2 linked regions of the Endozoicomonas gorgoniicola genome follow. Each later gene encodes a partner of the first gene's protein in a complex. Links are inferred from orthologs where the notes say so. Each region holds a gene or a part of one and is shown on either strand. Other genes may lie near its edges.

The links. Proteins that work in one complex are often made in the same cells at the same time.
Region 2: the proteins of tsaE (region 1) and tsaD are in contact, whole or in part, in a crystal structure (PDB 6N9A), measured with the Thermotoga maritima proteins. The link is inferred for Endozoicomonas gorgoniicola from one-to-one orthologs. Residues at the interface, in WP_004082108.1 of Thermotoga maritima: Leu37, Gly38, Lys46, Lys57, Val59, Lys60, Ser61, Thr63, Phe64, Thr65, Leu66, Met67, Val69, Pro71, Tyr82, Arg83, Leu84, Asp86, Asp88, Phe89, Asp93, Ile128, Asp130, Glu131, Arg134; in WP_004082750.1 of Thermotoga maritima: Cys10, Asp11, Arg49, His50, Leu82, Gly84, Gly135, Gly136, Glu154, Thr155, Leu156, Asp157, Asp158, Ser159, Glu162, Asp165, Lys166, Arg169, Leu170, Tyr175, Lys213, Thr214, Leu217, Tyr218, Gln221, Arg222, Asn324.

Annotation. Positions count from the first base shown.
Region 1 is NZ_JAPFCC010000001.1:4,673,032-4,676,100, forward strand. The notes cover bases 36-3,031. They hold tsaE (tRNA (adenosine(37)-N6)-threonylcarbamoyltransferase complex ATPase subunit type 1 TsaE), read left to right. Parts: upstream 36-1,285; coding sequence 1,286-1,777; downstream 1,778-3,031. Other genes in these bases: NX722_RS20955 (NAD(P)H-hydrate dehydratase), read left to right, coding at 36-1,224; NX722_RS20965 (N-acetylmuramoyl-L-alanine amidase), read left to right, coding at 1,768-3,031. Also shown: more of NX722_RS20955, read left to right, coding at 1-35; more of NX722_RS20965, read left to right, coding at 3,032-3,069. UniProt on the Escherichia coli protein: Required for the formation of a threonylcarbamoyl group on adenosine at position 37 (t(6)A37) in tRNAs that read codons beginning with adenine.
Region 2 is NZ_JAPFCC010000001.1:5,932,055-5,935,101, forward strand. The notes cover bases 15-2,988. They hold tsaD (tRNA (adenosine(37)-N6)-threonylcarbamoyltransferase complex transferase subunit TsaD), read left to right. Parts: upstream 15-974; coding sequence 975-2,003; downstream 2,004-2,988. Other genes in these bases: NX722_RS26660 (GatB/YqeY domain-containing protein), read right to left, coding at 15-59; rpsU (30S ribosomal protein S21), read right to left, coding at 204-419; folB (dihydroneopterin aldolase), read left to right, coding at 2,042-2,425; NX722_RS26680 (2-amino-4-hydroxy-6-hydroxymethyldihydropteridine diphosphokinase), read left to right, coding at 2,422-2,874; NX722_RS26685 (F-box protein), read left to right, coding at 2,937-2,988. In the rest of the region: more of NX722_RS26660, read right to left, coding at 1-14; more of NX722_RS26685, read left to right, coding at 2,989-3,047.

The sequences.
Region 1 (3,069 bases):
AAGGCATTTGAGCATTGCAGCAGCAAGGGTGTCCGTATCGTTCTGTGGCGTGATGAGTCAGCGGTTACAGGTGAGATTCTGGTGGATGCCATGCTTGGTACTGGCTTGAGTGGCGAGGTTCGCGGGGATTACTGGCAGGCCATTGAAGCTTTAAACCACTCCGGCAAACCCGTTGTTGCCGTCGATATTCCGTCCGGGCTGTGTGCCGACACGGGTGCGGTGCTGGGAACCGCTGTGCAGGCTGAACTGACGGTGACGTTTATTGGCACGAAACAGGGGCTGTTAACAGGTGATGGTCCTCAGCTATGCGGCACGTTGCACTTTACTGACCTGGACGTTCCTGCTGTCGTTTATAACCGGTTAAAACCGTCTTCTATACGGCTGGATGAGTCTGCTCTTAAAGGACTGCTGGCTCCAAGAAAACGAACAGCCCATAAAGGTGATTATGGTCATGTCCTTATCATTGGCGGTAATCATGGTATGCCGGGTGCGGTGATCATGGCGGCAGAGGCCGCCATAAGCTGCGGGGCAGGTAAGGTGACAGTGGCGACTCGGCCTGAACACTTGCCTGCTCTTGCCATTCGCCGGCCAGAGGTAATGGCTGTGGGAGTTGGCAGCAGGGCAGATTTACAATCCTTACTACACGACAAAACAGTCATTGTTGCAGGACCTGGTATAGGTACTGACTCATGGGCGTATGACCTTGTGGATGAGACCCTGAATACAGATGTGTCCGTCGTACTGGATGCCGATGCACTGAACCTGTTATCGGAGCATTCCCAATTGCGTCGGGCGCGAAAGTTTCCGATGATGCTTACTCCCCATCCGGGTGAGGCGGCCCGGTTGCTGAAAACGGATACCGGGTCTGTGCAGAAAGATCGTTTTGCCGCTGTCGCCGGTTTGTCTGAAACATACAATGCGTGTGTCGTTTTGAAAGGCGCTGGTAGCCTGATTCAGTATGAACAGCAAACCAGCCTGTGTTCTGCCGGAAATCCCGGTATGGCTGTAGCAGGTATGGGGGATGTGCTCAGTGGTGTTATCGGGGCACTACTGGCGCAGAATTTACCAGTTTATGATGCAGCCAGACTGGGTGTCTGGCTGCATGCCAGTGGTGCAGATACGCTGGCATGGCAACAGGGTGAAACCGGTTTGCTGGCAACGGATACGATTCCTTTTATCCGGCAGCAGCTCAATGAGTTAACCGGTCATGCAGTAAAAAATTGAGGAAGTATTGTCGCGGACGATGCGCACATCTATGCAAAATACAGCTATGCAAGAAAAAGCGATGCAAAAAAATGTACACAAGGAGCAGGTAGACCTGCTGATCGACGATGAGGATGCCATGGTTCAGCTGGGGACTTCCCTGGCACTGGCTACTGAGGGTGAGGCAGTTATTTATCTGCACGGTGACCTTGGGGCAGGAAAAACAACACTCTGTCGCGGGATTCTGAGGCATTTTGGGCATCAGGGAGCGGTTAAGAGCCCAACTTACACACTGGTTGAGCCCTATCGCATTAATGGTCAGCTTATTTATCATTTTGACCTGTACCGTCTGGCAGACCCTGAAGAACTGGAGTTTATTGGCGGGCGGGATTATTTTTCCGAAGCGGGCATCTGCCTGATTGAATGGCCAGGCCGGGGGGCGGGCGCTCTGCCTGACGCCGATCTGGAAGTAAAGCTTGATTATAATTTACCAGGAAGAAAGGCGACCATCGTCGCAGGCACGACCAGAGGGGCATTGATGCTGGCAAGGATGCAGGAGGGTAAATGTCAATAAAGCCAGGGATCCTTGGGCTATTACTCAACCGTTTCCGTCAATCAGGCTCTGAACCGAAGGCATTAAAAAACAGCCGTCGTCAGTTTGTTGCCACAGGTGCAAAGCTGGCACTGGGTCTGTCGTTACTGAAAGCAGAAATTGTTCTGGCGGCCAGCAAGGTGATCAGAGACATACGACTCTGGCGATCCCCTGATAAAACACGGCTGGTGTTTGACGTTTCGGGAGAAGTTTCCCATAAAAGTTTTACCCTGAGTAATCCGAACCGGTTGGTGATTGATATCAAGGGAGCCTCCCGGGGCTCCTCCCTCTCTAAGCCCAACCTGAAGAATACGCCGGTAAAAAACATACGGTATGGTGTTCAGAACAAAAACGATCTGCGGGTGGTTCTGGATCTGAATACCAGAGTAAAGCCGGAAAGCTTTCTGCTGAAGCCTTACGCCACATACGGCCATCGTCTGGTGATTGACCTGTTTGATACCGGCAAGGCGGCCCCGAAACCTGTTGTTCCACCGGCCATTGCCAAAGACCGGGATATCATTATCGCCATTGACCCCGGCCATGGTGGTGAAGACCCGGGAGCCATTGCCCATGGTGGTGGCTATGAAAAGGATATTGTTCTGCAGATTTCCCGTGAGCTGGCAAAACTCATTAATCGTGAACAGGGCTTTAAGGCGGTTCTGGTTCGAACCGGTGACTATTACATCCCCTTACGTCGGCGAACCGTTATTGCCCGCAATGCCGGAGCAGACCTGTTTGTGTCTGTCCATGCGGATGGCTTTACGGATCGCCGGGCTCATGGTGCTTCGGTATTTGCCCTGTCCCGCACGGGTGCTACCTCTGAAACGGCACGCTGGCTGGCAAAGAAAGAGAACTCTTCTGACCAGATAGGCGGCGAGGGCGGCATATCCCTGAATGATAAAGATGAGGTGTTGGCCAGCGTGCTGCTGGATTTGTCGATGACTTCAACATTGTCTGCCAGCCTTGAGGTGGGCGATAAAGTGTTGAAAAACATAGGTGGTATTAACCGCCTGCATAAGAAGCAGGTGGAACAGGCCGGTTTTGCGGTACTGAAGTCCCCGGATATTCCATCCATTCTTGTGGAAACCGGGTTTATCACCAATCCGCAAGAGAGCCGCAAGCTGAAAACCCGAAGCCATCAGCGGGCTATGGCTCTGAAGATTCATAAGGGGCTAACCCATTACTTCTACAAAAAACCGCCAGTTGATACATTAGTGGCCCGACTGAAGCGCGAAGGGCGCATTAACATCCGGCCCGATCAGTATGTCATCCAG
Region 2 (3,047 bases), 1.3 Mb from region 1 along the record:
TTGCGCATGGCTTCCTTCATTGCTGAAGTCAGTTGGTCCTTTACTGTGCATTCGCTCATAATGTTCTCCTGTATAAATATCCACAAGCAGGCATAAGCCTGTCAGGTACTGAGGTTTAACCTTCAAATGCTATCACTGACGTGACCCTGAAGGTTAATGCTGAATCGTCTTGTAACTGAAGCAGTATTCAGATCGTTACGATCTTAATACAGACGCTCGCGACGACGCTGTTCGCGCTGCAGTTTTTTCAGATGACGCTTAACGGCAGCAGCAGCTTTGCGCTTGCGAACAGAAGTCGGCTTCTCGTAGTGTTCACGACGACGTACTTCAGCCAGGACACCGGCTTTTTCACAAGAGCGCTTGAAGCGGCGCAGGGCTACGTCAAACGGTTCATTTTCTTTAACTTTAACAGCAGGCATGCAGAGCTCACCTTCCTAAATATTCGTTGATTCAATAGAAGTTTGCAGCCCGGCATGATACAGCAGCAATGGTGCTTCTGAATACAGTTTTTGCTAACTGTATGAAGCGAAATCCGGTCCGCAAAAATTCAGTGTCTGATAATCATACCAGTCACTGGATTAGCCGCGTATTTTAAAAGGGTGCGAATTTTATAGCCAATCGCCGAAAAATGCAAAAAACCGGCTTTTTGAGTATTGACTGCCAGCTCGTGGCTGATGCTGGAAAATGACCATCAGGAGTGCAGAAAGTGTTCTTCCGATTGGTGGAAGTGCCATTCTGGCATTGTTGGAGATTCGAATTAATCGGCTGCTGTGGGTATAAATCCTAAAACAACCATTGTGCTTTCATGCTGAAACCATGGTTAAGAAAGTCTTTCTGGTGGTCAACGTCGTAGTGTACTGTGACTTCAGTTTCGTCATTTGGTTCCGTGATAAACATTAGGCCGTGAACTAACCGCACGGATTGGTGGTAAACTCCCGACAATTTTGTTGAATTCAGATTTTCAGGAGTTGGCTATGGTTGTTCTCGGCATCGAGACCTCCTGCGATGAAACCGGTATTGCCCTTTACGACAGTGAGAAAGGCCTGCTGGCTGATGCACTGTACAGTCAGATTGAGATGCACACCGAATACGGTGGAGTAGTTCCGGAACTGGCCTCCCGCGACCATATTCAGCGTGTACTGCCTTTAATAAAGGAAGTACTGGATCAGGCGGGGTTGCAGCGTGAAGACATTGAAGCCCTGGCTTACACAAAAGGCCCTGGCCTGATTGGAGCTTTGATGGTCGGTGCCTGTATCGGCCGTTCTCTGGCATGGGCGTGGGGTGTTCCCTGTGTCGGTGTGCACCATATGGAAGGGCATCTTCTGGCTCCGATGCTGGAAGAGAATCCACCACAATTTCCGTTTCTGGCCCTGCTGGTGTCCGGCGGTCATACCCAGCTGGTGCATGTGGGGGGCATTGGTCAGTACCGCTTGCTGGGCGAGTCGGTAGACGATGCGGCTGGAGAGGCTTTCGATAAAGTGGCTGCAATGCTGGATCTGGGATACCCCGGTGGTCCTAAAGTATCAAGGCTGGCTGAACAGGGTACGCCGGGACGCTTTCGTTTCCCGCGCCCTATGTGCGACCGCCCCGGACTGGATTTCAGTTTCAGTGGTTTAAAAACCTTTACGTTGAACACGGTCGCAAAATGCCGTGAAGAACGTGGCGATTTTACGGATCAGGACCGGGCCGATGTGGCCAGGGCGTTTGAGGAGGCCGTAGTCGATACTCTGGCTTTTAAATGTCGACGGGCGTTGCGTGAAACCGGTTTGAAACAGCTGGTGATTGCGGGTGGTGTGAGTGCTAACAGGCGTCTTCGTGAAGGACTGGAGTCCATGGTGGCAAAAGAAAAAGCAACCCTGCGTTATGCCCGTCCGGAATTCTGTACGGATAACGGTGCTATGATTGCTTATGCCGGTTGTCAGCGACTGCTGGCAGGTCAGCTTGAGCCGCTTGAAGTGGCTCCCCAGCCACGCTGGCCGATGGAAGAGCTTGACGCCGTGTAATGCGGTATAATCCTGCTTTTTTCTTGAGGGTTCAGGCAATGGATAAAGTTCGTATCGAACGACTGGAAACCGAGGCGATTATTGGTGTTTATGAATTTGAGCATGAAGCACCGCAGCCGCTGGTCATAGACCTCGAACTGGAAACGGATTTTACCAATGCCTTTCGCAGTGATGACCTGAACGATGCCCTTGATTATGAAGCCATCAGTAACAGCGTTCGTGAGTTTACCGAAGCTTCCCGTTTTGCCCTGCTGGAAGCGTTGGCGGGTGGTATTATTCAACGGGTGCTGGATAACTTCCCTGTGGACAAAGTGGGTGTTTTCATTCGCAAACCTCATGCACTGAAAGGCGCTCTGGCAACGGTCTCCTGCGAACGTAGCAGAGAACAGATGGATATGCAGAAACTGATGGATCAGTTATGACCCGATATTTTGTTGGTATTGGTTCTAACGAAAATGCCGTGCATAACTGCACGGCAATGATCAGTGCCATTCGCTCTGCTTTCCGACAGGTCTGTGTCAGCAGTATTGTGCAAACCCCTGCTTATGGTGTGGATGCTCCACACTACCTGAATGCTGTCGTCAGCTTTGAAGCCTTATTGTCGATCCCGGAGTTATACGACTGGTGTAAAAAACTGGAAACTCAGCTGGGCAGAACCCGGACCCGGAACGGAATCTGTCAGGCTGACCTGGATATTCTTCAGCCGGGTCATGTCAGCGAGGTGTATTATCAGCCGCTGGTTTTGCAGTTGCAGGCTTTTCTTAAGGGCGAAGCTATTTGTGTGAGCCATGACAAAGTCTGTTTGCAACTCGATGAACGGATGAGTGTTGGCGATGCTCCCTGTTATCTCTTTCAGACTGAGTCTGTCTGAATTTCCCCGCTGCATTAGGGTTCTATACTTTTTGAGTTATTACTCTGGTCGAGGATCAACTAATGGAAAACTCCGGAGCCACCATAAAGGCAGTCATCATTACTGAACAATGCGACCAAAGAACCATGGCGGCTATAGCTAGTGTTTTTAATATACAAGGGATTCGAGAAATG